Regions from separate parts of the Pseudoalteromonas sp. S3431 genome, predicted to be linked through region 2. Evidence: predicted binding sites of a transcription regulator. Region 2 holds the regulator's gene; each other region holds the start of a gene.
What was found. Region 2 encodes sigma-54, which starts transcription at its own class of promoters, with help from an activator protein. Its sites were predicted from a motif close to GTTGGCACGNNNNTNGNNT; they were not measured.
Positions count from the first base shown of each region.

Region 1: a site for sigma-54 is predicted at 1,623-1,641, ahead of DO88_RS16260 (EF-hand domain-containing protein). Genes of this name have one in related genera too.
Region 3: a site for sigma-54 is predicted at 1,098-1,116, ahead of DO88_RS04625 (EF-hand domain-containing protein). Genes of this name have one in related genera too.

Region 1 is NZ_JJNY01000007.1:17,979-28,655, reverse strand. Features, by position in the region: gene DO88_RS16240 (amidohydrolase) at 1-195, opposite strand, end outside; gene DO88_RS16245 (calcium-binding protein) at 329-565, opposite strand; gene DO88_RS16250 (calcium dependent protein) at 575-811, opposite strand; gene DO88_RS16255 (hypothetical protein) at 1,102-1,329, opposite strand; gene DO88_RS16260 (EF-hand domain-containing protein) at 1,354-1,587, opposite strand; gene DO88_RS16265 (sensor histidine kinase) at 1,919-3,376, shown strand; gene DO88_RS16270 (hypothetical protein) at 3,378-3,920, shown strand; gene DO88_RS16275 (sigma 54-interacting transcriptional regulator) at 3,923-5,269, shown strand; gene DO88_RS16280 (DUF1543 domain-containing protein) at 5,280-5,780, shown strand; gene DO88_RS16285 (TonB-dependent receptor domain-containing protein) at 6,382-9,417, shown strand; gene DO88_RS16290 (metallophosphoesterase) at 9,475-10,581, shown strand.
Region 2 is NZ_JJNY01000044.1:45,976-56,652, forward strand. Features, by position in the region: gene mlaD (outer membrane lipid asymmetry maintenance protein MlaD) at 1-86, opposite strand, end outside; gene mlaE (lipid asymmetry maintenance ABC transporter permease subunit MlaE) at 100-879, opposite strand; gene DO88_RS08125 (ATP-binding cassette domain-containing protein) at 879-1,694, opposite strand; gene DO88_RS08120 (calcium/sodium antiporter) at 1,963-2,931, shown strand; gene DO88_RS08115 (KpsF/GutQ family sugar-phosphate isomerase) at 2,935-3,906, shown strand; gene kdsC (3-deoxy-manno-octulosonate-8-phosphatase KdsC) at 3,907-4,458, shown strand; gene lptC (LPS export ABC transporter periplasmic protein LptC) at 4,455-5,009, shown strand; gene lptA (lipopolysaccharide transport periplasmic protein LptA) at 4,999-5,541, shown strand; gene lptB (LPS export ABC transporter ATP-binding protein) at 5,538-6,263, shown strand; gene DO88_RS08090 (RNA polymerase factor sigma-54) at 6,333-7,832, shown strand; gene hpf (ribosome hibernation promoting factor) at 7,859-8,146, shown strand; gene ptsN (PTS IIA-like nitrogen regulatory protein PtsN) at 8,151-8,603, shown strand; gene rapZ (RNase adapter RapZ) at 8,623-9,468, shown strand; gene DO88_RS08070 (HPr family phosphocarrier protein) at 9,512-9,784, shown strand; gene mgtE (magnesium transporter) at 9,886-10,677, shown strand, end outside.
Region 3 is NZ_JJNY01000062.1:3,387-14,063, reverse strand. Features, by position in the region: gene DO88_RS04615 (TrkH family potassium uptake protein) at 1-34, shown strand, start outside; gene DO88_RS04620 (flagellar brake domain-containing protein) at 78-731, shown strand; gene DO88_RS04625 (EF-hand domain-containing protein) at 1,198-1,410, shown strand; gene DO88_RS04630 (calmodulin) at 1,549-1,761, shown strand; gene DO88_RS04635 (calmodulin) at 1,863-2,078, shown strand; gene trkA (Trk system potassium transporter TrkA) at 2,155-3,531, opposite strand; gene rsmB (16S rRNA (cytosine(967)-C(5))-methyltransferase RsmB) at 3,608-4,903, opposite strand; gene fmt (methionyl-tRNA formyltransferase) at 4,896-5,849, opposite strand; gene def (peptide deformylase) at 5,871-6,377, opposite strand; gene DO88_RS04660 (LysM peptidoglycan-binding domain-containing protein) at 6,496-7,617, shown strand; gene dprA (DNA-processing protein DprA) at 7,649-8,740, shown strand; gene DO88_RS04670 (DUF494 family protein) at 8,742-9,215, shown strand; gene DO88_RS04675 (DNA topoisomerase family protein) at 9,330-9,905, shown strand; gene DO88_RS04680 (L-threonylcarbamoyladenylate synthase) at 9,931-10,494, shown strand; gene hemF (oxygen-dependent coproporphyrinogen oxidase) at 10,496-10,677, shown strand, end outside.

The DNA of each region.
Region 1 (10,677 bases), on a different contig from region 2:
TTTTAGTGTATCGCCACCTACTTTTACTACTTTTCCATCTTTAATGACAAGGGTAGAAAACTGCTGTACTTCGCCTTTGTATAAAGGGGTGTAACCATTGGCGTTATAAATTACTTTTGTTTGTGCAAAAGTGTAGCTAGAACTTGCGCAAAGGCTGGCTAGTATGAGTGGTTTGATTAGTTTTTTGAGTAGCATAAGGCATTATTTTTTATTGTTAGTGAATCAACACTAACAAAATCATTTTTATAATACCAATATGATGAGATGGTTGGGGGACGAAGTAAACTAAAGCTAGTTAGTGATACCTACCTAGCTTAAGAGTTAACAATTATTTACTCGCGTATAAACCGTATTCATTTAATGTTAGCTTACCATCTTTATCTTGATCATAGCTTGAAAATCGAGACCAAAGAGCAGGGTCTATTGATGCTTCGCCACGTGTTAAAAAGCCATCTTGGTTTCTATCAAATTTATTAAATTGTTCAACAATATTATTGCTTGCGGCAAAACTTAGAGTGCAAAAAGTGCTGAATGCAAAAAGTGCCATATAGCGTATTTTTTTCATAGGAAATACTCAGTAGAGGTTATTGGTTAGATAATTTTTAAATTCGATTAATGAAATTTGGTTATCTTGATCTTTATCCCATATCAAAAATGTGCTCAATAATTGTGGTTGAGGTTCAAGTTCATCATGGGTTAAATAACCATTTTTGTTAGTATCGAGATGGGAAAAGCGTTGCTTAACATCAAGTGCTAGGGCGTCAAAACTTGATAGTATTAAGATGCTTGTAACAAAGGAAAGTATCCTCATGGTATTTCTTCCAAGAGATTATTTAACCTGTAATCTGGTTGAGAGGTTAATTAACACATCAGGCCTATTACAAGTAAATTCAACGCAGTCAGCGCTGGGAATAGCTGCTTGAGATAGATTTATTAACCAGAGTTCAGGTTATTTAGGTTATAAACAATTTAGTAGAAGCGGGGAAAGCACTTGCCATAATTTAAATCCCAACATTAAATCCTTTTACACACTCCCTCAGGGATTATGGCAAATGCTTTAGTTCACTCTACTAGATAAAAGCTTAAGCAAAACTTAACTTGTTAAGGCTTAAAGCTTTTAAACTCTGTCTTAGAAATTACTTCATCATCGTTTTCGTCTAAATCGGTAAATTGCTTCATTACTTCTTTGTCTTGCTTGGCTTCGATAATTGATATTTGTCCATCCATATCTTTATCTAAGTGGGCAAAACGCACATTTGTTGGCGATGCAATTACGGTGGCACTAATTGCTAAAAACATTAATGAAAAAGCGGCTATAAGTTGTTTCATAATCACGTTCCTTATTAAATGAGTTTATTGAATAAATTTTTTGAATTCATCTGGCGACAATTGCCCATCTTGATTAGTATCAATTTGAGAAAAATTCTCGTGTAACACAGCATCTTCACCTGCTTCGGCTTCACTTAATGTGCCGTTACTGTCTTTATCAAGTTCGTTAAAAGTCGCGTGAACGTCCATTGCGTGTGCATTAGCGCCTAAAAAGCCTAAAGCCAGTAATGATGAAATTACTAAAGTGCGTTTGTTCATAATTATTTCCTTATTGATTAAAGTTATTCCTCCTATTACAAAAATGGTGCCAATAATAATTATTGTTATTTTTCAATTGGTTATTATTTTTGCTTTAAGCCAGTGAGAAGTTTTTACTGGGTTTATTGTAATTTTTGTGCGCCTTTTGCAACATTATTTGGTGGGGGTGAAAGGGAGTTTATTAAAATCAACGAGTTACGTTGTCTCTATTTGGCGACACATTGTTTTTGTAGCGCTGGCTGTTAATCGTATTAAATATAATTGCTGGTTCAGCTAGTGTATAAGGTAAGCACCTAATAATAGAGCGCTTAACTTAAAAGGACTAAACGAAATGCCAGCAACCATAGCTAAAAAATACCAAGCAATGCTTAACTGGCGGCCTAATTTAATTGGGCAATTTGCAATGAGTATGCTGCTTTCGTTACTCCCGCTTTCTATAGTGGTGATTGTATTTTTAAATGCGCTTAACAAGCAATTAGCAGTTACTCAAAGTATCGTGAGTAACAACTATCAAGTTACCAAATCGTTTAATACTCTAAAACAAGAGCTCAACAGCCTTGAGCGCGCCACTAGGCAAAACTGGGTATTAAAAAGTGAATCGCTTGATAAGCTCATTGTCGATAAATGGCAATCATCCCTACAAAGCATTGATGAACTCAAATTTGTAAACACGAATAAAGAGTATATTCACCAATGGCAACGCTTATATACCACCTTACAAACCGCGCATGTAAAACTCGTTGAGCAAAAACAACAACAAGCTGAGCTATTTGTGCCAGTGAGCGATTTAGTTGCTGAGCTTACTGTATGGTTACGTGATAAAAACGAAGCACAAATTACCAATAACCAAAATGAGCTTACAAGCTTACAAACTTCATTTATAAACTGGCTGGTGGCACTTATTCCGCTTACTTTAATTGTTGGTGGTGGTTTTTTATGGCGTATAAGTGGGCGACTAAAAGGGTTAACTACGGTTATTGATAAGCTAGGGCAGGGGCATTGGCAGCAAAAAATATCTGTGAAAGGTTCAGCTGAGCTTGTTGAGCTAGGAGAAAAGCTCCAATGGGTGCAAGAGCAACTTCATATGCTTGAGCAGCAAAAAGATACTTTTTTACGCCATGTTACCCATGAGCTAAAAACACCGCTTGCTTCAATGGTTGAAGGCACTGACTTATTAACTGATGAAATAGTAGGCCCAATTACCGCTGAGCAAAAAGCAGTGCTTGAGCTTATTAGCCAATCTATGGTGCGCCTTCGCACAATGATTGACAGCCTGCTGAGTTATAATGCGATTCGCACCAGTAAAGACAGCTTAAGCGAAGTTGAATTTAGTCTTCTTATTAATAAAATTAATAGCCATTTTGAGCATCGCTTAAGTGCGCGTGAGCAAGCTCTGCAGTGGCAAAACACTTTACCTAACAAACCGCTTGCTTTACCTAGTGAGCTTATTGAGATGATTTTAATTCAGCTTATTTCAAATGGCTTAAAATTTTCAGATAATAAGCAAAGCGTTACTATTAATTTAGCGCTTGAGCAAAACCAGCTTTGTATCGTTGTACTTGATAAAGGGTGCGGTATTAAAGAGCAAGAAAAAACTCAAATTTTCAGCGCATTTTATCAAGGTAAACACAGTAAAAATGTTACGCTGCAAGGCAGTGGGCTGGGCTTAACTATTGTAAAAGAGTCTGTTGAACAGCTAAGAGGTACACTTACTGTTGAGCATAACGAGCCACATGGTTGCCGGTTTTCAATTAAAATTCCCATAACAAAAAGTCTAGGAGTTAATTAACATGCGCTTGCGTTTAATCGCTATTTTATGTGTGCTTAGTAGCATGGTTATATCAGGTTGTGAAATTAATAATGGGCAAAAAGAGCGTGTGTCAATTACACCTGCACCTGTGGTCGATACAAAAAAAACGAACGACAAAAACAGTAACCCTAGTCCAAAACCTAGACCAAAAATTGAACCAAGCTATCCTCCTGCAGAGCAAGTTATTGCATGGCACGCTAATCAGTGTGGCGGATTTAAATTGGTACCTAACAAAGATGTTTTTACAGGTGAAAACGAGCTTAAACGCTTTTTTAAATTTATGTGCTTAAACATAAATGATGATCCAAATACGGTAATGACTAAGTTGCTAAAACTCGATCTTGCTTACTTTTGGCCTGATGACATAAAGCAATATTTATGGCTTCAAAAGCAGCAAGTAACTATGCAAATAAATGCTAAAAAAGAGCAGCAAGCACTTAATAATAAAATGCAAGAAACCCTCTCATCGTTAGCTACGATTGAGCAGCAACTTTTACTACGAGAAGAAACGAAGGAGCAGTAACGATGGCAGCAACTAAAGTGCAAAGTGCAAAAGTATTACTCGTTGACGACGACGCTAGCTTATTAAAACTGCTCTCTATTCGTATTGAATCAAAAGGATACGAAGTGACAACCTGTGAAAGCGGCTTAACCGCACTACAAATACTTAAAAGCCAAGTGTTTGATGCCGTAATAACCGACTTACGCATGGATGAAATGGATGGTATGGCACTGCATCGTCAGCTGCAAAGCCGCTACCCAGCATTACCTGTCATTATGATGACAGCGCACGGCTCAATTCCTGATGCAGTAGAGGCAACTAAGCAGGGCATTTTTGCATTCATAACTAAACCCGTGGATAAAGACGAGCTATTTGACAGCCTTGCTAAAGCGATAGAAATTCATGGTGTTAACGCCGATGAAGCTGCACCTAAAAGTAATATAGTTACGCGCAGTGGTGCAATGCTGCACTTGTTAGAGCAAGTAAAACTACTTGGGCCAACGCAAGTTAATGTACTTATTTCGGGGGCTAGTGGTACTGGTAAAGAATTACTCGCACAGGCGATTCACCAGCATAGTCATGTAAGCGGTGGCCCTTTTGTTGCAATTAACTGCGGCGCTGTACCAGGGGAGCTTTTAGAGTCTGAATTATTTGGTCATAAAAAAGGCTCGTTTACGGGTGCAATTAAAGATCACCAAGGTTTGTTTCAACAAGCACAGGGTGGCACGTTATTTTTAGACGAAATTGGCGATATGCCGCTTAACTTACAGGTTAAGTTACTGCGCGTATTACAAGAAAAAACAATTCGCCCAGTAGGTTTTCAAGAAGAGATAGCAATTGATGTACGCATAGTGTCGGCAACACATAAAAATCTTCCTGAAGCTATTTTAAACCAGCAATTTAGAGAAGATTTATACTATCGCTTAAACGTAGTTAATTTAAAATTACCGCCGCTGTGTGAGCGCCGCGAAGATATAAGCTTATTAGCACAGCACTTTAGTGCAAGCATTGCTAAGCGCATGAACCAAACTGAAAAACACTTTGCAAGCGATGCTATGCATGCGCTTGTACGTTACGACTGGCCAGGTAATATCCGCCAATTACAAAACGTAGTAGAGCAGGTTGTAGCATTAACGCCAAGCGATGTTATTTCAGAGCACTTAGTGTTAGCTGCGCTAAATAGTAATGAAAAAAACGTAGAACCATTATCACTAAACGACGCTAAAAAAGAGTTTGAGCGCGACTATGTAATTAACACTTTAAAAATGGCTGGTGGTAACGTAGCTGAAGGCGCTAAGCTTGCCAAACGTAACCGTTCAGACTTTTATAAGTTGATTAAAAAACATAATATTGATGTAGATAATTTATAAAGAGAAGCAAATGCAGTTATTTATGGTGTATTTAGGTGGTCGAATTCAGGGTTGCCATATTGAAATGCACGATATTCGCTTTGTAGTAGGGGAGAATATAGAGCAAACCTACTCAAAGTTAAAAAGCCAGTGGGTAGGCGACAGAAGTAGTGTACACATGGATAGCTACATGGCAATTAATCATATTGATGGCTTTAAAGTAGAAGTTGTTGATAGCTATGTGGAGCAAAATAAACAACTTTATTTTGTAAATTTAGGCGCTTACAGAAGTGATTCTATGGCTGAGCAACACGACTTTGCACTGTATGTTGCAAGCAGTAGCCATGAAGCTAAAGAGCGTGCTAAAAACGATTTACTTGCAGGGCTTAGCCATATTCATAAAGATGATTTACATGATGTAGACGATTGCTTTGCCATTGATTTACTCGACAGCCAATTGAATATAAAGTTAACCCCCAGCGGTGAAGCACAAACCATAAAGCCAGATTGGTTTGGCTACCATATATTGTAATGACTTATGAGTATCGGAGCAGCTTGTTATTAACGCTGCTTTTTTTGTGAGATTAAAGCGACATAAAGACATGTTTTGCTAAAAGCAAAGCAATGAAACTAACTTTAATGACACCTATATTGCAACATTTCTCCTTCCGCACGATATTTATATCTTTCAAAAGCTAATAATTAATTGTATCTGCCTGATGTGGGTACTCTTTTATCTTTGCATGATCCAAGTTGTAAAAATACATAGAAAAAGTGCAATCACTCTTAAAGTTCATCATCAACCTCACCTAATTAGATGCCAATAATCTGTGGCAAAGTAAAAAGCGTGCCACCTAATAAAGCGCGCCATACATACGGTTAGAAAACAGTGTGTTTCAATGAAAGCTAACTACGGTATGTGATTGCATGCTTTATGTAATATTTTAAGTTATTGTTTTTAAATGAATAGACTTTAAAAAGATATAAAGAAGTGACATAAAGGAGGTTAAGGTGATTGCTATTTAATTAACATTTATTTAATTATAAGTAACAAATAAAATAATTAATAAATTGAACTGTTTTAACTTAAAAATAATGACATAAATATTAAAAACATTCATAAAGGGAAGCGTGTGAACACTTTATCAACAAGAAAATGCCTATTAGTAATCGCGATCACTGCAAGTTTTTCTCAGCAAGTGATAGCACAAGAAAATATTGATGTTGGACCACAAACAAATACAACGTTAGCTAAAAAAGTGGCCAAAACCAAAGAAAAAGTAGAAAAAATTGTTATAACAGGATCTCGTTTAAGACGTGATAGTTTTAGTGTTCCTACACCACTAGTTGTTATGACTCGTGAAGATATTGCTGATACAGGTGTGGGATCGTTAGCTGATATTTTAGTTGATGGTATTCCTTCATTAACTGAAGATATTAGTAATACTAATAGTCAGTCATTAGTTTCGGGTACCGGGCTTTCTACCGTTAATTTACGCGGTTTGGGTGCTAGTAGGACGTTAACATTGATTGATGGGCGTCGTGTTGTTTCAAATAGTTACAGTGGTAATAAAGTAAGTTTAAGTACGATCCCTAGTGGTATGGTGCAGCGCGTTGAAGTTATTACCGGTGGCGCATCTGCAACTTATGGTGCAGATGCGGTATCAGGTGTGGTTAATATAATTACGCAAACTGATAAAGAAGGCTTTAGTTTAAGCGGTCGAACAGGGGAGTCGTTTGAAGGCGGTGCAAAAGAATTCACGATTGATATGGATTACGGTACTTCATTTGATGATGATAAAGGTTACGTCTTTGTTAGCTCTAGTTGGGACCGTGAATTTGGATTAAGTTACTCAGATAGAAAACGTGCCCAATTAGAAGATGTTCATGGCTACGACAGCTCGCTTATGTGTAACACAATGCAAAATGCAGATGGCGATGATGTATGTATGCGTGATCAAACACCCGCCGATTGGGCAAGCAAAAGTGATGGAACTCTAGGAGGCGTATTTTTAGAGTCTAGTAATAATGACACTCAATTTTGGTACGATGGGCAAACGTTACGTGATGATTGGAAAGGTAACGAAGAGCGTTACGGTATTAATTCAAATGAGTATGTTGCGCTCAAAATACCAAATGATAAATTTAGCACTGCCGTAAAACTTAATTACGATATTAACGACTCACTAACAGCATATGCTCAAGTTCAGTTAAGCCTTACTAGTTCTTTCAATAATAAGTCACCAGAAGACGATTATGAAAGTGCCTATGTACCAACTTTTGATGCAGAAACTGGCGATGCTTTAGATGATATTCGACCTGGATATATTCCAATAGATAACCCTTATGTTCCCCAGGAGATGATTGATACTAATCCATATAAAGATCGTATTTATTGGGATAGACGTTTTGGTGAAGTAGGTAATATTACAACCGAAAATAATCGTACAACCCTTCGTACTTGGGCTGGTTTACAGGGAACCGCTTTTAATGATGAGTGGGAATGGGATATGTCGGTAGGCTTTGGTAAATTTCATCAAGAACAGCATCGTAATAACGAACTAAATATAGTCAAAGTAAACCAAGCTTTGCAAGCAGAGCAACTCGAAGATGGTACTATTCAATGTAAAGATGAGCAAGCACGTGCAGATGGTTGTGTTGCATTAAATATATTTGGCGAAGGTTCAATTACACCAGAAATGGCCGATTGGATACGCAGTAGTCCAACAATTAATACCTATATTGAGCAATATAATCTTTTAGGTTACATGACAGGGGATTTATTTAAGCTACCAGCGGGTAATGTATCAGCTGTATTTGGAGGTGAGTACCGCAAAGACACTGTTGATTTACAAACCAGCGAAGAGCTAAAAGTGGGGGGGATCACTTGGAATACAATTCCTGAGTTTAATGAATCAATGGATGTGTTTGAAATATTTAGTGAATTTAGTATACCGCTACTCAGAGAAGTAACTTTTGCTAAGTCACTTTCAGTCGAAACGTCATTACGGTTAGCACAATACAGCGTCGATAGTTTAGACAACGTAGCCAGTTATAAGCTTGGTTTTATGTGGATACCCGTTGAAGGTTATGGCATTAGAGCTAACTATTCACGTTCACAGCGTGCGCCAAGTATCAGTGATCTTTATTCACCTCCTCGAGGTGACTTTGATAGCTTTGATGACATATGCGAAGGTGTAACAGCTACCTCAACAGAAGTTGGCCATGCAAATTGTCGATTAGATCCAACTCTTGCTACTTTAATCTCTGAGGATGAAGCATTTGAGTTGGCAGATGAGAACAATAGTTACTCTCCAAATGCAGGTAATTCAAATGTAAATGTTGAGACATCAGATTCTTACACGTTTGGAATCACAATGGCGCCTGACTTTTTAACAGGCTTCAACCTCGCGATAGATTACTACGACATTTCAATTGAAGATGCGCTTGGAGAAATCCCTAACGAAGAAATATTAGAGCAATGCTATAACTCAAGCCTAAGTTATGGCACCGACAATGCATTTTGTAACGATATTACACGAAACAGTGAAGGCCAGATAACTAAAATTATCCAACGTGTATATAATTTAAACGAAGAAAGTGCGCGTGGGGTTGATATAACATTTTCACAAAAAATGGATCTAAATGATTACGGTTCTTTAACACTAAAAGGTGATTTTAATCACGTTATTGAGCAGTCAACGACTTATGAAGGTAACGATGGTTTAGAGACCTTAAATTATGCAGGTTATTATACATCTCAAGATAAAGGTTCGGTTTCACTTCGATGGAAGCTTGATGAGTTAAGTGTACGCTGGAAAGTCAAATACTTGGGGGGATTCAAAGATGAGCTAGAGACTGATGAAGATGTTAGCGATTATCTGGATGCTGTAGCTGATAATAAGGTCCTTTGTAATACGGGTGATATCGGGTGTATTGAAAACCCAGAGCCATTGTACTTCCAAAATTACGGAACCTACCTAAGACACGATATTTCAGCCTCGTATTCAATGAAAATGGATAAAAACTCTCGTTTGAAAATATCAGGCGGTATCAATAATATATTTGATAATAACGGTTTGTTCCACAAAAGCACTGGTAACTACTACAGTGGTTACGGTGGTGGTGTTGGTCGATTTGGTTTTATAAAAGCTGAATATTCATTTTAATCGACGATAGCTTTATTTAAGTTTTTGCCACAAGGATGTGGTTTCATAAGGTTAAATATGAAACATATATTTTTTTTACTACTGCCTTTATTAGTATGTTCTGGGTTATATGCATTTTTTGAATATGACTTGTACACAAAAAATCAACAAACAACAATTAATGAGTTTTTTGTACTAAAAGACGGGCCTTATATTGCTGAAAGTAACTCTGTATTAGATATAGCTTGGATTTGTAACGATAAGGCGAAACACCAAGCAACAGAATTTAAAAGCATACCAATTTATTTTTCTCAGTGTGGTTTAACCGCAGAGGTAAACACCCTTGAGTTTACTGAAGATATAATTGAATTTACTGGAGTTTCTAAAATAGCGGCTCTAAGTGATTTGCACGGACAGTTTGATTTAATGAAGCAATTATTAACCAATAACAAAATTATAAATAATGAAGGCAAGTGGAGCTATGGGGATGGCCATTTTGTGATTACCGGAGATATATTTGATCGAGGTGATAAAGTAACTGAAATTCTATGGTTTATTTTTGAACTTGAGCAACAAGCTAAGCAAGCTGGTGGCTCTTTGCATTTATTATTAGGTAATCATGAGGTTATGGTACTGAATAACGACTTACGTTACCTGCATGCTAAATATGTCCGCACGGCAAAGTTACTTGATGTAGAATTTGTTAGTCTATTTAATAAGCACACTATTCTTGGTCGTTGGTTACGGAGCAAAGCGGTGTTAGTAAAAATAGATGATTATTTATTTGCTCATGGGGGGTTTCACCCCGACTTTGCTAAAAGTGCAGTGTCATTGCAATCGATAAACACAGTTTTTAAACAAAATTTAGTTAAAGTTGAGCTAGGTAACCCTAGAGAGGGCTTTGCTAAAAAATTACACAAAAAGAACGGGCCTATTTGGTATCGCGGATATTTTAAAGATGATGGTGCAACAGATATAGAAATCGATTTGTTGCTACAACATTTTGAAATTAAAAATATAGTGGTGGGACACACCTCTCAAAAACGAATAGAGTCGCGCTACCAAGGTAAGGTGATCGCTATCGATAGCAGTATTAAAAATGGTGAGTACGGAGAAATTTTATTTATAGAAAATGGTCTATTTAGTCGAGGCACTTTATCAGGCAAACGTTTAGCATTAAATTAAGCTTAATATAAGGGGAGGATTACTTGCTCTTTTTTTATTTTTATTGGAATAGTCAATAATTCATCGTGACTAAATTAAAAACCAGCATTCACCTAT
Region 2 (10,677 bases):
GCGACTTTAAGCGCAAGCATAGCAAACGCTAAAATTCCTAACGCCACAAAAAAACCAACTAAAATTTCTAATTTCCGTGAATTCATTATCTATACCCTATTAGCTGGTAAACATTACCGCTGTCAAAATAAAGTCAAACCCTAAAACCGCCAATGACGAATGAACAACCGTTTCGGTGGTTGCTTTACTGATCCCTTCAGAGGTCGGCACACAGTCATACCCTTTATAAAGTGCTATCCAAGTCACCACAATGGCGAATACAAAGCTCTTAATAATACCGTTTAGTATGTCTTGCTGAAACGATACTTGTGATTGCATAATTGACCAAAAACTACCCGTATCAACACCAAGCCAATCAACTCCAACTAAATGAGCACCAATAATTGCCACTGCTGAAAATATCACCGCTAGTAACGGCATACTTATAAAGCCTGCCCAAAAGCGCGGTGCAATAATTCGTTTTAGTGGATCAATTGCCATCATTTCTAATGATGATAACTGTTCTGTTGCTTTCATTAAGCCTATTTCTGCAGTAAGCGCACTGCCCGCTCGCCCTGCAAATAATAACGCTGTAACAACAGGCCCGAGTTCTCGTAATAAACTTAATGCCACTAATGGCCCTAAACTATCCTCTGCACCATATCCAACTAATACCGTATAACCTTGTAATGCCAAGACCATACCGATAAATAAACCTGACACCATAATAATGAGCAAAGATTGCGAACCCACCATGTAGAGCTGACGAATAAGTAGAGGTGTACCCTTTTTAAAGTTAGGTACATTTACAAGTGCGCCAAAAAGCATATAAGTTGAGCGACCCAGAGCCGCAAAACGACCTAGCGTCTTATGCCCTAATTTTTGAAATAAATCCAACATTATGCTTTTTCTCCAAGCAACTCATCTGCATATGTTTGAGCTGGAAAATGAAAAGGCACGGGACCATCAGACAAACCTTTTAAAAACTGTTGCACTAAAGGAGACTCATGATTGCGCATTTCGTCAGGTGTTCCACAACCAATTACACCCTGATCAGCGATAATAATAACGTGGTCAGCAATACTCATTACCTCGTTAACATCATGGGTTACAATTAAAGAAGATAAACCAAGCACTTCGTTGAGTGACTTAATTAATTTAACCAACACCCCCATAGAAATAGGATCTTGGCCTGCAAATGGTTCATCGTACATTATAAGTTCAGGGTCGAGCGCAATAGCACGTGCCAGAGCTGCGCGCCTAGCCATACCTCCCGATAATTCAGAAGGCATTAAATCTTTCGCTCCGCGTAGCCCAACAGCTTGCAATTTCATTAGCACAACCAACCGAATTAGGTCTTCACTCAACTCAGTGTGCTCCCTAATTGGGAACGCTATATTATCGAATACCGACATATCAGTAAACAACGCACCACTTTGAAAAAGCATACTCATTTTAGTTCGCGCTTCGTAGAGTTCTTTGCGCGACATATTTGGGATACTACCACCTTCAAATAAAATATCACCGGAGTCAGGCTTAAGTTGACCGCCAATTAAACGCAACATGGTCGTTTTACCAATTCCGCTTGGCCCCATAATCGCAGTGATTTTACCTTTAGGAACGCTAAAGCTCATATTTTTATATATGCTTCTATCGCCTCTCGAAAAGCTAACATCCTTGACTTCTACTATTGATTGCGACAAGTCGCTCTCCATAACAATATTCACTAGTGCACCTATTTTAAAGCTTTTTTAACCAAGATGGAAAAAACAATTCGTAAGATTTTGTAATACACTTGCAAAAAGGAGTATAAGACTCGTTTATAACGGCTTAACTGCAGCTTAAGGTGCTGATATAAGCGCCTTAAAATATTATTCAACAAGTTATTGTAATTAGAGTTGACCTGACTCTTTTATTTATACTTTCACCTTTGCTTTTGTTACTATTCGCGCCATCTGTATTTTGAATAACTGGCTTAATATAATGGTTACCTCGTTTGTTATTTTAATTCTTGGTTTTGCGGCTCTTGTTTGGAGTGCAGACAGGTTTGTTTATGGCGCAGCGGCACTTGCAAAAAACTTTGGCGTACCAACCCTAATTGTAGGCTTAACTGTTGTGGCAATGGGTTCGTCAGCCCCAGAGATGATGGTTTCCGCTTCTGCAGCGCTCGCAAATAAAACAGATACTGCAGTTGGTAACGCTGTCGGTTCAAACATAACAAACATTCTACTTGTGTTAGGTATTACAGCGTTATTTAGACCTCTGTCTGTATCTTCAAGTACATTAAAACGCGAAATGCCACTGGTCTTGCTGATATCATTCGCTACCTGGTATATTTTTTCAGACAATTATTTTTCATTAGCCGAAGGTATCGCCTTACTTATTGGCTTTATCGTGTTTATAGGCGGTTTGATTATTATTTCACTGCGCGCAAAAAACCAAGATGACCCATTTATAACCGAAGCCTGTGACGACGTACCTAACGATGTACCAACTAAAAAAGCGGTATTTTGGTTAGTTATTGGCATGGTTCTACTCCCTGTTAGCTCACATTTTTTAATTGGTTCCGCAGTCGACATAGCTAAATACTTTGGCCTAAGCGATCTAGTCATTGGCTTAACTATTATTGCCATTGGCACGAGCTTACCGGAGCTTGCAGCTTCAATTGCCGGTGTATTAAAAAATGAAGATGATTTAGCTCTAGGCAATATTGTTGGTTCAAACATTTTTAATATATTGGCTGTGTTACCGCTCGCAGGTATTATTAATCCATCCATTATCGATCCGTCAGTAGCGAGTCGAGATATACTCATTATGATTGGTGCAACATTTGCTCTTATCATCATGTCATTGAACTTTAGAGGCACCCAACGCATCAATAGAGTGGAAGGTGGCTTATTGCTTATCGCATTTTTGGGCTACCAAGGGTATATTTTTAGTCAAGTAGGGTAAATAATGACGACGCTGAACTTTATCGAACAGGGTCTTCGTGTTCTCAATATTGAACGCCAAGCACTTAATGACATAGCGCAATATGTAGATGAAAACTTTCATCAAGCATGCCAATTAATGTTTGACTGCGAAGGTCGAATTATTGTTATTGGCATGGGTAAATCAGGCCATATAGGTAATAAAATTGCAGCAACACTTGCAAGTACAGGAAGCCCTGCCTTTTTTGTACACCCAGGCGAAGCTAGCCATGGCGATTTAGGAATGATCACCAAAAACGATGTTGTCATGCTTATTTCAAACTCAGGTGAGACGAGTGAAGTTTTAAATATTATCCCTGTTTTAAAACGCCTTGGCGCAAAAATAATCGCCATGACAGGCAATACTAAATCGACCATGGCAACACATGCAAATGTACATGTATGCATTAAAGTAGAAAAAGAAGCATGCTCTTTAGGGTTAGCACCAACGGCGAGCACTACAGCGACTCTTGCTATGGGCGATGCGATGGCAGTGGCTCTGTTAGAAGCTCGTGGTTTTACCGCCGATGATTTTGCGCTTTCTCACCCTGGGGGCAGTTTAGGCAAACGATTATTACTAACCTTAAAAGATGTTATGCACAGCGGCGCAAATACACCTATTATTAGCGTTTCACAAACCGTAAAAGATGCACTTATTGAAATGTCAGCCAAAGGCCTTGGTATGACAGCCATTGTTGATAAAAGTAATCAGCTAGTGGGATTATTTACCGACGGTGATTTACGCCGTATTTTAGAGCAAAGACTAGATATTCATACAACACAAATAGACCTTGTTATGACTAGGTCATGCACAACAGCTACACAAGATATTTTAGCTGCTGAAGCGCTTAATATAATGGAACACAAACGTATAAATGGCTTGATTGTTGTTAATGAGCAAAACCAGCCTATTGGCGCACTAAATATGCAAGACTTATTAAAAGCAGGAGTATTATAAATGCAATTTGAAGAACTCTATCAACCGCTGAGTGCTGATGCAAAAGCACGTGCTAAAAAAGTAAAACTACTTATATGCGATATTGATGGTGTATTTTCTGATGGCCGAATTTATCTTGGCAATCAAGGTGAAGAGCTCAAAGCATTTAATACAAAAGATGGTTTTGGCATTAAAGCGCTTATAAACAGTGGCTTTGAAGTGGCTGTTATTACTGGTCGCCATTCGCAGATAGTGCAACAACGTATGACCAGTTTAACAGTACAACATATTTATCAAGGTCAAGAAAACAAGCTTATTGCTTACGAAGAGCTAAAAAACAAGCTTCACCTAAGTGATGATCAAATTGCCTATATTGGTGATGATGGCCCCGATATGCCAGTAATGGAATTAGTCGGGTTTGCCGTTGCAGTTAACGATGCTCACCCACTAATCAAGCGTTTATCACATTACACGACACAGATGCTGGGTGGTTTTGGCGCAGTGAGAGAACTAACCGACTTACTTATGCTAGAGAACGACAAACCACTTACTAGCAAAGGTACTAGTTCATGAATACAGCGCGCATAATTTTAAGCGTTTTATTCATCAGCTGTATGGTTTGGCTTTGGTACCCTTATTTTGCACAAACAAATATGACAGCTCAGGTTGAAGCTGAAGTTATCGCTAAGCCTGATTATATTGCTATTGAGCTAAAACAAACGGCCTATGATGAAAATGGTAAAATTAATCATAAAGTTACAGCTGCTAAAATGGAATTATATCAACAGCTAGGCTTTACCTTTTTTGAAAAGCCCATTTTCACCTTATATAACGAAAAACAAACATGGCGAATAAATGCAGACGAAGCAACGTTATATGAAGGAAAACAATTAATTTTAGAAGGTAACGTGGTTGCCAAGAATCTTACTGATAATGCAATGATAGACAAGATTAATGCGGATAATATTCAAGTAGATATAAAACTACTCACGATGCGTTCAGAGCAACCCGTTATTGTTACGGGACCCAATTTAAAGATCACCGGTAAAGGCCTTGAAGCCGATTTAAAAACTGAAGTGATAAAACTTATTAACCATACGCGAACTATATATTATGACCAATAAAATTTCAAAAATACTTATTATTCCGACACTTATACTAGCTTTCAACCTTAGCGCTGCTGAACAAGCGATTCAACCTGCAGCGAATCAAATATCAATAAGTGCCGACAAACAAGAAGGCCAATTAAAAGAAAACGTCGGAATTTTTGAAAAAAATGTTGAGATTATTCACGGCAACCGCCGTATTACAGCCGACCGTTTAGAAGTACATAAACGTGATGAATTAGGCGATAATAAACAGCTACTAATTGCAACTGGTAGCCCTGCATATTTCGAAGAAAAACAAACTGATGGCACTATAATGAGCGCCAGCGCAAACGAAGTTCGTTATGATGTAGCTAAACGATTTTTAACCCTTATTGGCGATGCACAAGTATCGCAAGCGGGTCAAAAAATAAATGCCAAGAGTATTACTTACGATATGCAACAGCAATTAATTAGCGCTGAAAAAGACGAAAACTCAACCGATCGTGTGCATACTATTTTAGTACCTATTGAGACTAAAAAAGAAAAAAACGATAAAGGTCAGCCATGAGTACATTAAAAGCAGAACTATTAGCTAAAAGTTATAAAGGCCGTGAAGTTGTAAAAAATGTAGGTCTGGAAGTAAAGGCTGGCAGCATAGTCGGGTTACTTGGCCCTAATGGTGCAGGTAAAACCACAACGTTTTATATGATTGTAGGCCTTGTACCTAGTGATAAAGGCAAGATTTCTATCGACGATAACGATATTACTCTTTTACCTATGCATAGTCGTGCTAGATTAGGCATTGGTTACTTACCCCAAGAATCATCAATTTTTAGAAAGCTTACTGTTTATCAAAATTTAATGGCTATTTTAGAAACACGTAAAGAGCTAAATAAGCAAGCAAGAGAAGACACACTTAACAATTTATTAGATGAATTTAGTATTCAGCACATTCGTGATAGCCAAGGTATGGCATTATCAGGAGGCGAGCGTCGCCGAGTTGAAATAGCGCGAGCACTAGCCGCTGATCCTAAATTTATATTGCTTGATGAGCCTTTTGCTGGTGTTGACCCTATTTCAGTGTTAGATATAAAGAAAATAATAGAACATCTTAAAAATCGTGGTATTGGTGTGTTAATTACCGACCATAATGTAAGAGAAACTCTTGATGTTTGCGAAAAAGCCTACATAGTTTCTCATGGTGAGTTAATTGCATCAGGCACTCCAGAACACGTATTAAACGATAAAACAGTACGTGATGTTTATTTAGGCGAGCAATTTAGGCTGTAACATTTACGCCATGTCTTTAAGCATCTGCTAGTATTAATTATAACAACATAAAAGGATTGTTAGAGATACATGAGGCAATCATTACAGCTGCGCATGGGCCAGCAACTTACAATGACTCCACAGCTGCAACAAGCAATTCGCCTGTTGCAACTCAGTACATTGGATCTCCAGCAAGAAATACAAGAAGCACTCGACAGCAACCCCCTATTAGAGGTTGAAGAGCAAGATTACGCCGAAGATTCTACTGGTAAAAACGAGCAAAAAGCAGATAACGACGATGTCACTGTTAGCGCAAATGCTGATGATGTTCCGAGCGAATATGAGCAAGACAGTGGTGAAGCACTTGCTAAAGATACGCTAAGTGATGAAATGGCTATGGATGTTAGTTGGGATGAATATATGAGCGCAGCCCCAGCGTCATCATCAGGACCAATGCCTGAAGATGAATCTATATACCAAGGCTCCTCAACTGAAACGCTCCATGAATACCTAATGTGGCAACTACAACTGACTCCCTTTAGTCCTACCGATGAAGCGATTGCGATTGCGATTGTTGAAGCCGTCGATGATTCGGGTATTTTAACGCTGAGCTGCGAAGAAATTTTAGAAAGTTTTAATCAAGAGAACGAAGAAGACAACGAAGTTGAACTTGACGAAATAGAAGCTGTTTTAAAACGAATTCAATTGTTTGACCCTGTTGGTATTGCAGCACGTAGTTTACAAGAATGCTTATGTATTCAGCTGAACCAATACGATAAAGAAACACCCTATATTAATGAAACAAAAATGATTTTAACCGAGCACATTGATCTATTAGCTGCTCGCGACTATCGTACATTAATGAAAAAAACAAAGCTCAAAGAAGAAGAGCTTAAAGAAATAATGACTTTAATACATACTCTTAGCCCAAAACCGGCGGATACTATAGTTAGAGAAGAATCTGAGTATGTAATTCCTGATGTATCGGTGAAAAAAATAAAAGGTCGCTGGGTTGTTGAACTAAACCCAGATAGCATGCCTAAAATCAGAGTCAACAGCCAATATGCAGCAATGTCACGCACCGTTAAATCAAGTGGTGATAGCCAGTTTATTCGCTCGCATCTACAAGAAGCTAAATGGTTTATTAAAAGTTTAGAAAGTAGAAACGATACACTATTAAAAGTAACTAATTGTATTGTTAAGCAACAACAAGGTTTTTTTGAGCATGGCCCCGAAGCCATGAAACCAATGGTTTTAAATGATGTAGCAGAAATGGTCGAAATGCACGAATCAACTATTTCACGCGTAACAACTCAAAAATATATGCATACACCTCGCGGTATTTTTGAGCTTAAATATTTTTTCTCAAGCCATGTAAGTACTGAAAATGGAGGCGAATGCTCATCAACAGCAATACGCGCTCTCATTAAAAAATTAATCGCAGCAGAAAACTCAGCAAAACCATTGAGTGATAGTAAAATTGCAGATATATTAGCTGAGCAAGGAATAAAAGTAGCGAGACGTACAATCGCAAAGTATCGCGAATCTCTAGCTATTCCACCGTCAAATCAGCGAAAAAGTTTGATTTAAGACGCTAAACAAAGAGGGTAATGCTTATGCAACTAAACTTAACTGGTCGTCACGTAGAAGTAACTGATTCATTAAGAGATTATGTAAATACCAAATTTGCGAAGCTAGAAAGACACTCAGATCATATTAATAATGTTCATGTCATTCTTGATATAGAAAAATTAAACCAAAAAGCTGAGGCAACGATTCATGTAAGTGGAGCTGAGTTATTTGCCTCTACTGAACATCAAGATATGTACGCCGCCATTGACTCGCTGATTGACAAGCTCGATCGCCAAGTTATTAAACACAAAGAGAAGCTTGCTCGACACTAATATTATGAAATTAAGTTCACTTATATGCCAGGACTGCAGCAGAGCTGCGGTCCTTTTTAATAGTAAAAAAAGAATTTTAGAGTTCATCAGTCAACTTGCTCATGACAAGCTCCCATATCTTTCTCAACAAGATATTCTCAGCGCCTTAATGAATAGAGAAAAACTGGGAAGCACTGGTATAGGAAGAGGCATTGCAATCCCTCATGGGCGAATGAGCGGCGCAGAAGAGCCTTTAGCACTCGTATTAGTAAGCGAAACACCTATTAATTTTGATGCAATAGATAATCGCCCTGTTGATATATTTGTTGCTCTCATCGTACCTGATGGCGATAACCAGCAGCACTTAAAGACGCTCGCAACGATAGCTGATAAACTAAATAATAAAGATTTTTGTAAACAGTTACGCAGCGCAAAATCAGATACTGAACTGTATCAAGTTATTGTAGAACAATCGTAATTAACATAATGGGTGATAAATGGAATTAATTATCATAAGTGGCCGTTCCGGTTCTGGAAAATCGGTTGCTTTACGCGTAGTTGAAGATTTAGGTTATTATTGCGTAGATAATATTCCAATTAATCTGCTACCTTCTTTAGTGAGAAGTGTATCTGATAACTACGACAAAATTGCAGTTAGTATTGATGTCCGGAATTTACCAAAAGAGCAAGACGAATTTAACGATATCCTTGAATACTTACCTGGCTTTGCTAAACCGACTCTGTTTTATCTAGACAGTGAGGATCAAACATTAATTAAACGTTTTTCTGAGACTCGCCGTCTACACCCGTTATCAGTTGACTCATTACCTCTTGATTTAGCAATAAAAAAAGAAAAAGAACTACTCGATGTTCTCACTACTCGCGCTGACTATATGATCGACACGAGTGATTTAAGTGTTCATCAACTTGCTGAATCAATTCGTGAAAAAATTCTGGGTAAAAAAGATAAACAACTCATTGTTACTTTTGAGTCGTTTGGCTTTAAACACGGCATTCCTAAGGAAGCTGATTATGTCTTTGATGCACGCTTTTTACCGAACCCACATTGGGAGCCAGAATTAAAACCTTTAAATGGCTTAGACCAACCCGTAAAGGATTACTTAGCCAGCCACAGCATTGTCCAAAAGTTCACTTGGCAAATTCAAACTTTTGTACAAACATGGTTGCCACATTTAGAGCGAAATAACCGTAGCTACTTAACTATTGCTATAGGTTGTACTGGTGGGCAACATCGCTCAGTATATTTAGCACAAACGATTGGTGAAAGTTTTTCGATGACACATCCAAATGTAAAAATCCGCCATAGAGAACAAGAAAAATAACTCATTCAAAATAATCATCTGTTCAGCTTAGGTAGAGTAACTTATGCGTTTAGAAGACACTTTTTTAATAAAAAATAAATTAGGACTTCATGCAAGAGCCGCTACAGTATTAGCGCAACTTGCTATTAAATTTGATGCCTCAATCATGATATATCAAGATGATAAAGAAGCGCCTGGGGACAGTGTATTGGCTTTAATGCTACTGGAAAGCAGTCAAGGAAAAGAGGTAAAAGTAGTGTGTGAGGGCCCTGATGCCGAACAAGCTTTACATGCCGTTGGTCAATTGATAGCACAACGCTTTAATGAAGAAGAATAGCACTTAGCTAAAAACCGAAACTAAGATAAACTAAATGTGGTTAATTACCCCATTAATAAACCTCCCTATCCATAGTTATATAAAAATCAATAAGGACGCCAATGCCTGAAGCTTTTGAACAAGACTATCCACTACAACAATTAAAACAAGTGACAAAGTCGCTTAACAGTGGTCAATTTGTTCAAGTTAGGCGGATGTTAGCAAAAACAGCTCCTTGTGATACCGCATTATTATTAGAGTCATCGCCGCATAAAATTCGCCGACTACTTTGGCAATTGGTTGACCCTGATGTACAAGGTGATGTTCTTGAAGAGCTTTCCGAAGATGTTCGTTTAGGCATTATTGCCCAAATGGAACCTGAGCACATTGCAGCCGCAACTGAAGACATGGGCCACGATGACTTAGGTGAAGTACTCCGTAGTTTACCAGACACCGTTTATAAAGACGTTGTCAGCGCGATGGATATTCAAGACCGTGAGCGTGCAACGCAAGCACTTTCATATCAAGAGCGTTCAGCTGGCGCGCTAATGAACACCGATACGGTAACCATTCGCCCTGATGTAACGCTCGATGTTGTACTTAGATATATTAGGCTACGTGGGGAGCTACCAGAAGGTACAGATGATCTATATGTTGTTGATAAACACAACTGTTTTATAGGCGCTCTATCACTGAGTACGTTATTAACGAACCCACCTGAAAAAATTGTTCGCGATTTAATGGATGAAGATTGTGAATCAATCCCAATTTCAATGGATGAAAGTGAAGTCGCGCAACTATTTGAGCGCCATAATTGGATATCAGCACCTGTTGTGGATGATAACGATCAATTACTTGGTCGTGTCACTATCGATGATATTGTTGACGTAATTCGAGAAGATGCAGAGCATAGT
Region 3 (10,677 bases), on a different contig from region 2:
TGTGTTATTTACGCCAACGTTTTGGCGTGGATAAAGCCAACTGTTTTATTTAAAAAATACATTACAAGGGAGAGAATATGCCAATAAGTAATCTTAATAATATAACTATTGGCAGCTTGGTCGACCTAGAAATTTTAACGCCTACCAGTAGTAAACGCATTAAGACTGAGATGGTGGGATTACTTGATGATAAATTTATCATTTTAAATTATCCAAGCTCAAAACGCTTACCTGCGGCAAGTGATTATTTACGTGACGGTATAACCGTTGTCGTGAGGGCTTTAATAGAAGGCAGCGGTGGGAAAGTAATTGCGTTTCGTCAGAAAATTATGTCTATTTCTTCTCATCCGGCTCGGCTTATTTTTATAAACTTTCCTGAACAGGTTCAGTTATTTAGTTTGCGTTCGCAAACGCGTATCCCTACTTTATTACCTGCAAAGCTAAAACTAAGTGACGACAGAGTACTCGAAGGTGTTATTAAAGATATCTCATTAACGGGAGTTATGTTTGATGTTAGAAGTAATAAAGAGCTTGAAAGTATAAAAGATATGCAATGTACTATTATGCTAGATAGCAGTGCGCAAAATTTTGAAGGCGAAGTGTGTAGCGTTAAAGAGCATGATGCGGGGATCAGATTTGGTATTAAACTAATAGCCAGTGAAGATGAAATGAATACCTTTATGAAAGAGCACTTTATTGATCCCTCCATGCTCGAATTCGAAGTCGGTTAAAAGAGATTTCGCTATTTTGCAACAAAATAGCGATTGCCTGCTTTATAGATGAAAATTATTTGGTTATTATTTTTAATAATTAAATAAATAATATAAAACAGTAGCTTAAAATAATAAAAGATTACCATAATCTAATTTCATGTAATAAACCCAACCAAAATAAAGCTAAATTTTTGCTTTAAACCTCATTTAAAATATCTAAATTCATAATTTGTGTTTTTTTAATCTAAATTAACCTCTTGTTTTTATTGTCTATTTTGTTTTTTCATATCGCTGTGTTGCTAAAAAGCAACAGGAAAGCACTTGAAATTTATCCACATCACGATTTCATACTATTAACCACTTGAAAAATAACAGTTTTTAAAAGTTGGCACCTAAGTTGTAATAGTCATGGTGTACTGAACTTAAGCGTGATTTAAAGTAAGACACCTTAATCGCACACACATAAATTTGAAGGATACATATTATGAAACGCATTAATAAAGCACTAGCACTTATTGCATTAGCATCTTCTTCAGCCGCTTTTGCTGCAACAGACTTTGATACACTTGATGTAGACGGCAGTGGCACAATTAGCCAAGCAGAAGCATCAGTAGATGCAAAGTTAATGAGCATGTTCTCAGAACTTGATACTGACCAAAATGGTGAGTTATCAAAAGAAGAATTTTCAGAAGCTTAATTAACAAGTATTTATCCTGAGTTGCCAAAGACAACCTAAGTAGGCAAGGAGCTTACGAAAGAGGGTAACAAGGAAGTGAAAAATTACGTTTAAGCTAAACGAAGCAATTTTTTTGATAGAACATTGAAGGATTAAACTATGAAACATTTAAATAAAGCACTGGCACTTATAGCTATAGCGTCTTCTTCAGTTGTATTTGCAGCATCAGACTTTAATAGCCTTGATATAGATGGTAGCGGCACAATTAGCCCAAGTGAAGCGGCAGTCGACACCGATTTAATGGCTGAATTTATCGAGCTAGATACCGACGGTAGCGGTGAGCTTTCTAAAGAAGAGTTCGCTAATTACTAGTTAACCAGAGTTCAGGTTAATTAATCTTTTTTCAGATTAAACATTTTTCACAGTCAGGGATCTTTGAAAAGGACTTCCTCTTTATTATTTAGGAAATTATTATGAAAACATTAAACACAACACTGGCCGTCATCATTTTAGCATCGTCGTCAGCTGCGTATGCCGCCGTTGATTTTGCCTCTTTTGATATCGATAGTGACGGGGTTATCACCAAGCAAGAAGCGCAAGTTAACGCGCAGTTAGTGAAATTATTTGATGACTTAGACACTGACGGGAATGGTGAGCTTTCTAAAGAAGAGTTTGCAAAAGTACAGTAACTCTAAAATGATAATTAACACGCGATTATCAGCGATTAAAGCCGCCTTCGCCAGCGGCTTTTTCTACGTCATAAGACTACAAAAATATAGCACTTACCTGAAATAGTTTTTCTACCACATTAATGTGTTTTTTATCGATTAAAAACATAATAACGTGATCGCCTGACATAATAATGGTGTCGTCATGAGCAATGAGTACGTCGTCATTTCGTACAATTGCCCCAATCGTTGTACCTGCAGGAAGTTTTATATCTGCAATAGCACGGCCAACCACCTTTGATGTATTCTCATCACCATGGGCTACCGCTTCAATCGCCTCTGCTGCACCTTTGCGTAATGAGTAGACGTTAACAATGTCGCCACGACGTACATGTGTTAGTAATGCCGAAATGGTGGCTTGTTGAGGAGATATGGCAATGTCTATTTCTCCCCCTTGTACTAAATCAACGTAAGCACCACGCTGAATAAGTACCATTGTTTTTTGTGCGCCCATACGTTTTGCAAGCATGGCTGACATAATATTTGCTTCATCGTCATTGGTTACGGCAATAAATACATCAACTTGATCAATATGCTCTTCTGAGAGTAATTCTTGATCTGATGCGTCACCACAAAATACAACTGTGTTATCTAGCATTTCTGAGAGTTGCTCAGCACGCTCTTTGCTACGCTCAATTAATTTAACTGTGTGGTTTTTTTCAAGTGAGCGGGCAAGGCCCGCGCCAATATTACCGCCACCCGCAATCATAATTTTTTTGTAAGAACGTTCAAGTTTTTGTAGTTCGTTCATTACTGCGCGTATATGTTTTGTAGCGGCAATAAAAAATACTTCGTCATCGGCTTCAATGACCGTTGTACCTAGTGGTTTGATTGCTTTACCTTGGCGGTAAATAGCGGCAACACGGGTTTCTACATTAGGGATGTGTTCTTTAAGTGCAGACAATGCATAACCGACGAGTAAACCGCCATAATAGGCTTTCACTGCAACTAACGAGAGCATGCCATCGGCAAACTGCAATACCTGTAATGCGCCAGGGTAGTCGATTAAGCGACGAATGTACTTGGTCACGAGTGCTTCTGGGGCAATGTAATGATCGATTGGCAAGTCGTCGTTCTGAAAAAGTTTCTCGCGGTATTTTAAATATTGCTCTGAGCGAATACGGGCAATTTTAGTGGGCGTTTTAAAAATACTGTACGCCACTTGGCATGCAACCATGTTTACTTCATCTGAACTGGTTACTGCAATAACCATATCGGCGTCTTCAGCTCCAGCTTGACGTAATACATCAGGATGCGCACTGTGTCCTACTACACCTTGTAAGTCGTACTTATCTTGAAGTTCACGTAATCGGTTACCATCTATATCAACGACTGTAATTTCATTCTGTTCGCCTACTAAATTCTCAGCGAGTGTTGCGCCTACTTGGCCAGCACCGAGTATGATTATTTTCATTATTTACCCGTGTTATAAGTAGCAATTAAGAGCCATTTTTAAATTATAAAAATGGCTAATTTACAGTTCATTAATTTTAGATTTTTTTAACTAGCTTAGCGTAATAAAATCCATCGCTTTCGCCTGGTAGTAGCTGTAACCCTGGCATTGTAACGGTGTCTTTGTCATGCAGAGGAATGTGCTCTGCATCGTCATTATTAGCTAAAAACTTAGCTACTTGTTGCTGATTTTCTTGTGGAAGAACCGAACATGTAGCGTATACCAATGTACCACCTGGTTTTAAAAGTGGCCAAATACTATTGAGTATATCACCTTGTAACTTAGCTAAATCTTCGATGTCTGATGCGCGACGTAACCATTTTATGTCAGGGTGGCGGCGAATTACACCAGTGGCCGAACAAGGCACATCAAGCAAAATACGATCAAATAATTTTTCGTCCCACCAAGTATGTGGTTGCGAGGCATCACCACATTGCAAGTCTGCACCTAAGCCAATACGGGTAAGGTTTTGCTTAACACGTTCAAGTCGAGTTGAGTCGCTATCGAGTGCAAGTACGTCTGCGTCAGCAAGTTCTAATATGTGACAGGTTTTTCCGCCAGGTGCTGCACAGGCATCTAAAATAGTGTCATCTGCTTTAGGCTCTAAAAAGCGTGCTGCAAGTTGTGCTGCGGCATCTTGTACTGAACATGCACCTGTATCAAACTCTGGTAAGGAAAATACATCGCGTGGTTTAGCGAGCTTAATTCCGTCTATAAAGTCAGGATTTAAGGTATGTTCAATATCGTTCGCCGTTAGCATATCGCTGTATTCTTGCGTGCTATATTGTGCTTGATTTACACGTAACCACATAGGTGCTTGTTGTTGGTTTTCTGCAAGTATGTCTTCCCAACTATCTGGGTAGGCCTCTTTTACTTGTTTGATAAACCAATTAGGGTGGTTGTATAAACACACAGGGATAAGCTTCGCTTTTTCTTCAAGCTCAATTTGCTGGCGTTGAAAACTACGTAATATAGCGTTAATAAGCCCTTTTAAACCTAAAGCACGTAATTGAGCAAGTGCATTTACAGTTTCAGATATTGCTGCGTGCGGCGGTACACGCATGTGTTGTAGTTGATAAATACCTACATATAATAAAAATTGAAATATTCTGCGTTTACCTTTTAGTGGATCTTCCACTAAATGTTGGCAGTAGTTTTCAAGGCTAGGTAAGTAGCGTAAAACGCCATAACAAATTTGTTGTAGTAGCGCTTTGTCTTTTGGTGGTAAGCCTTGGCTAGCAAATGGCAGTTCTTGATTAAGCGAAGCGCCTTTATCAACTACGTTATATAAAGTTTCAGCGGCAAGCGCTCGTACGTTTTGAACATTACTCATTGTTTTCGCCTAATACTGTGCCAGGGGTAACCCAGTCACTACGACCATTTAAAAAGTCGTTAATTGCCATTGGTTTTTTACCTTGCGGTTGTAATTGCGTAATACATAAAGCATGTTCACCACACGCCACTACTACGCCATTTTTGTCGCTTGATAAAATTTGCCCAGGATTACCTGATTGCGAGGTAACCTGCGCTTGATAAATCTTTACTGTTTGTCCACTCATTTGAGTAAAGCACACAGGCCATGGGTTAAAAGAGCGAATGTTTCGCTCAATTTGCAGCGCACTCATGGACCAGTCTATATTAGCTTCCTCTTTAGAAAGCTTTTTAGCGTAGTTAGCAAGTTCATCGTTTTGAGGTTCAGGCGTGAGCTCACCATTAGCTAATTTATTAATGGTTTCAATTAACGCATCTGGACCTAGTTCAGCAAGCTTGGTATATAAACTAGCGCTAGTTTCTGTCGTGCTAATAGGGCAGCGGCTTATATGTAGCATATCGCCGGTATCTAGCCCTTCATCCATTTGCATTATTGTTACGCCGGTTTGTTCATCACCTGCCCAAATTGCGCGTTGAATAGGTGCAGCACCGCGCCAGCGCGGTAATATAGAACCATGCACATTTAAACAACCTAAACGTGGAGCTTCTAAAATAGCTTTAGGTAAAATTAAGCCATACGCTACAACAATCATAATGTCGGCATTTAAGCTTGTTAGCTCTGCTAGTGCTTCATCACTTTTTAATGACTGTGGCTGAAAAACCGGTAAGTCGTGCTCAAGCGCTAGCGCTTTTACTTCACTGGCTTTTAATTTTTTACCACGACCTGCAGGGCGATCTGGTTGGCTATATACACCCACTATTTGGTGTTCGCTTTGTATCAGCGCTTGTAAATGACGTGCGGCAAAGTCCGGCGTACCGGCAAATATAATGCGTAATGGTTGAGTCACTGAGTTTTCCTAAGGTGCTTATTACTGTTCTGCAAACTTGGCTTCTTTTTCAAGCTTTTTACGAATACGTTGGCGCTTTAATGGAGATAAGTAATCAATGAATAGCTTACCTTGAAGGTGATCTAGTTCATGTTGAATACAAATGGCCAGCAGTTCGTCTGCATCTAGTACAAACTCTTCACCGTTTTCGTTAAGTGCAGAGACTGTTACTGTTTCTGCGCGGTCAACTTTTGCATACGAGTTAGGTACTGATAAACAGCCTTCTTCGCTAATAGTTGAGCCATCTTTTTTGATGATTTGTGGATTAATCAATACCAGTGGCTCATCACGCTCTTCTGATACGTCAATAACAACAATTCGTTGATGGATATCTACTTGTGTAGCAGCAAGCCCTATACCATTTTCATCATACATAGTTTCCAGCATATCTTTAACAATTTGGCGTACTGTATCGTCAACTTGAGCAACTTCTTTTGCTATTGTACGTAAACGTTCATCTGGAAATCTTAAAACTTCTAACCTAGCCATAGTTACCTTTTTCACTTGTGCTTAATTTAGGGTATTGTATGCTCTTATTTTAGCCATTCACGTTCACCTTTAACAGGTTTTGGGCAATAATAATGAAAAAACAATACAAGGAAGCTCAATGAGATCCCCGTTAGTTGCAATCATGCTTGCATTAAGTGCTGCTTTTCCGGCAGTTGCAGATGTGTTGGAAATAAAAAAAGACGCGCCAAAACAGTATGTTGTAAAAAAAGGAGACACGCTCTGGGATATCTCTGGTATTTATTTAAATAAACCTTGGCTATGGCCAGAATTATGGCAAATGAATCCTCAAATAAACAACCCAAATCTTATTTACCCAGGGGATGCGCTAACATTAGTTTACGATGCAGACGGAAAACCTCGTTTAGTGATAAATAAAGCATACAGAAAGCTTTCTCCGCAGGGGCGTATTACCCCTAAAGGTAAAAATGCAGTTACAACATTGCCACTTGAACTAATTAAACCTTACTTGACGTATGAGCAAGCAATTAATAGCGACGAAATAGATAATAAGCCATATGTTTTGGGCGCAAATCAAAATACTAAAACACAGACACTGGGTCATATTTTATATATAAATGGTGATTTAAAATTAAATCAGGCTTACGCCATTTACCATAAAGGCGAACCTTATGTTGATCCTAAAACAAATACTGCACTAGCTAATAAAGCAAGCTTTGTTGGGGTGGTACGTGTATTTAGGCGAGGGGATATCACCAACGGTGTGCCAGCTTCAGTAAGGGTTGAGTCGGTTAAGCGTGAAATTAAACAAGGCGATTTTTTATTACCTCTAATGCAGGGACAAATGTTGCCAGCATACTTTAATATGCACCGACCTAAACAGCCTGTTGAAGGTGCGGTCATTGCTTCTGCTAATCACAGTCGGGAATTCAGCACGATGGACATTGTGGTGCTAAACTTAGGTTCAGAACAACAAGTAGAACCAGGTCACATATTAGATATTGAACGTCAATCACCAGGTGTAATTGATGGACGGCGAGGGCCTCGTTATCCTGAAGACTCCAGTAGCTTTGAAAAACTGGTATCAGACACCAGTGAGTTTTTAGGCTTAGAAGCAGACGAAAACAGTACCGTTTGGGCTATGCCTAAAGAAAAAGTTGGTGAGCTAATTGTCTTTAAAGTGTATGACAAAGTAAGTTATGCATTAATAACTAAAAACCAGCACCCAATTCGCATTGGAGATATTGCAGTTATTCATTAAGAAGTAGCGAGTCGGTGCTCTAGGAGAGTGCATGGATCAGTCATCTGGCAAGCTAGCCCACTGGCTTGCCTTTTATATGTGTAAAGGGTTGGGTATAAAAACCCTTTTAGCACTATCTACAAACTATTCCCTTGGGTCGTTATTCGACTTATCTCATGACAAGCTTTTACAGCTTGGGTTAACCGCTAATCAAGCGAGTAATTTACTCAACACCAATTGGCAACAAGTCAGTCATTATGAGCAATTAATAGCGCTAAACAACATTACTGTTGTCTGTATTTTTGATGCGCTTTACCCAGAAGATCTCCGGCAGATTGCCAGTGCGCCTTTATTACTATTTTGCAGGGGAGATGTCTCGTTATTATCAACGCCACAAATTGCAATTGTTGGCAGCCGTAATGCTACCCCTACTGGGCTTGAAATAGCCTCAGAATTTGCATACGAGTTAACTTTGGCGGGTATTACAGTTACTTCAGGTATGGCGCGGGGAATAGATGGTGCAGCACATAAAGGCTCTCTTGCTGGTACGGGGAAAACCATAGCGGTGCTTGGTACTGGGGTTGATATTTACTATCCCAAACGCCATAAACTATTAACAGACCAAGTTTTAGAAAGCGGTTTGCTGGTGAGTGAGTTTTTACCAGGCACAGCTGCTCATGCGCATAACTTTCCGCGTCGTAATCGTATTATTTCTGGGTTATCGTTAGGAGTGCTTATTGTTGAGGCTGAAATTAAAAGTGGTTCGTTAATTACAGTACGCTATGCGCTTGAACAAAATAAAGAGGTATTTGCAGTACCGGGGTCTATTAAAAACCCGTTAGCGCAGGCAAGTCACTTTTTAATAAAGCAAGGTGCTAAGCTGGTAGAAAACGTGGCTGACATTCTTGATGAGGTGAGTTTCACTTACGACAATAATGTATGTAATAAAGAGCAGCCGATTCAAGCCAATTCTCAATGTGAGGTTTTAAATAGTATTGGCTTTGAAGTAACCAGTGTAGATGACATTGTGCGTCGTGCGCAGTGGCCAATAGATAAAGTACTTAGTAGGTTGCTCGATTTAGAGCTAGACGATCAGATTGAGCGAGTGTTAGATGGTTACATCAAGTTAAGCGCAGGAAGGTAATATGTTTGATATTCTTTTGTATCTTTTTGAAAATTACATTCATAGCGAAGCGGATATATTTGCCGAGCAAAATGAGTTAACCGATGAGCTACTGCGTGCGGGCTTTCATAAGCCCGAGATATTTAAAGCACTCGATTGGTTAGAGCAATTAGCCGATTTACAACACAGCGACGAGTCTCCTTATCTTATTACTAACCCTAAAGATGCTGTGCGTATATTTACCGATAGTGAATGCCAAAGGCTCAGTGCTGAATGTCGTGGCTTTTTAATGTTTATTGAGCAAATAGGCGTAATCAATAATGTAACTCGTGAAATGGTAATGGACTGTTTAGCCTCTCTCGATAAAGCAACTATAAGCTTAGAGGATTTAAAATGGATTGTACTTATGATCTTATTTAATGTTCCTGGCTCTGAAGAGGCATATGAGCAAATGGAAGATTTGATTTTTGATGAACCCAGCGAACTTCTTCATTAGAGATAATTATCTTGATTGTACTCAAATTACTTAAACGGATAAGCACGGCATTGCTTGTATCTTTAAGTGGTTTGGGTATATTAGGCGAAAATTCACCAACCTATTAGGATCACCATGAGTAAAATCGACCATTCGCTTTTCTCGGCGAACAAGCACGCCCTCGAAAAAGAATACGAGATATGCCCACAGTGTGGTTCAGAGTTAGTGATCCGCAATAGTAAATCAGGCCCTTTTTTAGGATGCGCAAGTTATCCCAAATGCGACTTTATTAGGCCATTGGCACATCACGACAGCAACGAAATAAAAATATTAGAAGATTCAGCATGTCCTGAGTGTAGCAAACCGTTGGTGGTTAAAAATGGCCGCTATGGTATGTTTATTGGGTGTACGGGTTATCCAGAGTGTCATTACATTGCTAACGAAAATGAAGAAAAGCAAAGCGAAGATACTTTGCCTAGTTGCCCTAAATGCAAAAAAGGTCATTTAGTCGCGCGCAGTAATAAGTTTGGTAAAGTATTTTATTCTTGTGATTGCTACCCAAGTTGTAAATACACGCTTAATAATAAACCGGTTGAACATCCGTGTCCTGAATGTGATTGGCCTATCGTCATAGAAAGAAATATGGCAAACGGCATATTATTGCAATGCCCACAAAAAAGCTGCATGCATAAGCTCACCTCAACTGAATAACGTTTAATTATATCTGGAGACTACTTTGTCAGACCTTTCAAATACGCCCACTGCAATAACATGCTTAACGCAAGGCGAAGTTATTTTATACCCAACAGAAGCTGTATATGGTTTAGGTTGTGATCCAGATAATCAACAAGCCGTTGAAGCACTATTAGCTATTAAGCAGCGCCCGGTTGAAAAAGGGCTAATTTTAATCGCTGATAACTACGGACAATTATTAAAATACGTAGATGATGCAAAAATACCAATGGATAAACGCGCTGATATTTTTTCGAGTTGGCCTGCTGCAATTACATGGGTTATGCCTGCATCTAAAAATACGCCTAAATGGCTCACAGGGCAGTTTGATACCATTGCAGTAAGAGTAACAAACCATCCAACAGTAAAACGCTTGTGCCAAGAGTTTGGTAAGCCACTAGTATCAACCAGTGCAAACTTAACCGGTCAAGAAACGGTAATTAGTATTGATCAAGCCAAAGCGCAATTTACAGAACAAGTTGGCTTTTACGTTGACGAGGCGTTAGGTGGCAATACTCAACCAAGCACAATAAAAGACGCCATGACGGGCAAAATATTTAGAGGTTAATATGCAAAGCGAATTATTAGATCAAGTAAAAGCATACTTTATGGCTTTGCAAGACACTATTTGCAAAGGTTTGGAGGCTGCAGATGGCAGTGCTAAATTTATAGAAGATAACTGGCAGCGAGCAGAAGGCGGTGGTGGTCGCACACGTGTAACCACAAATGGTACTGTAATAGAGCAAGGTGG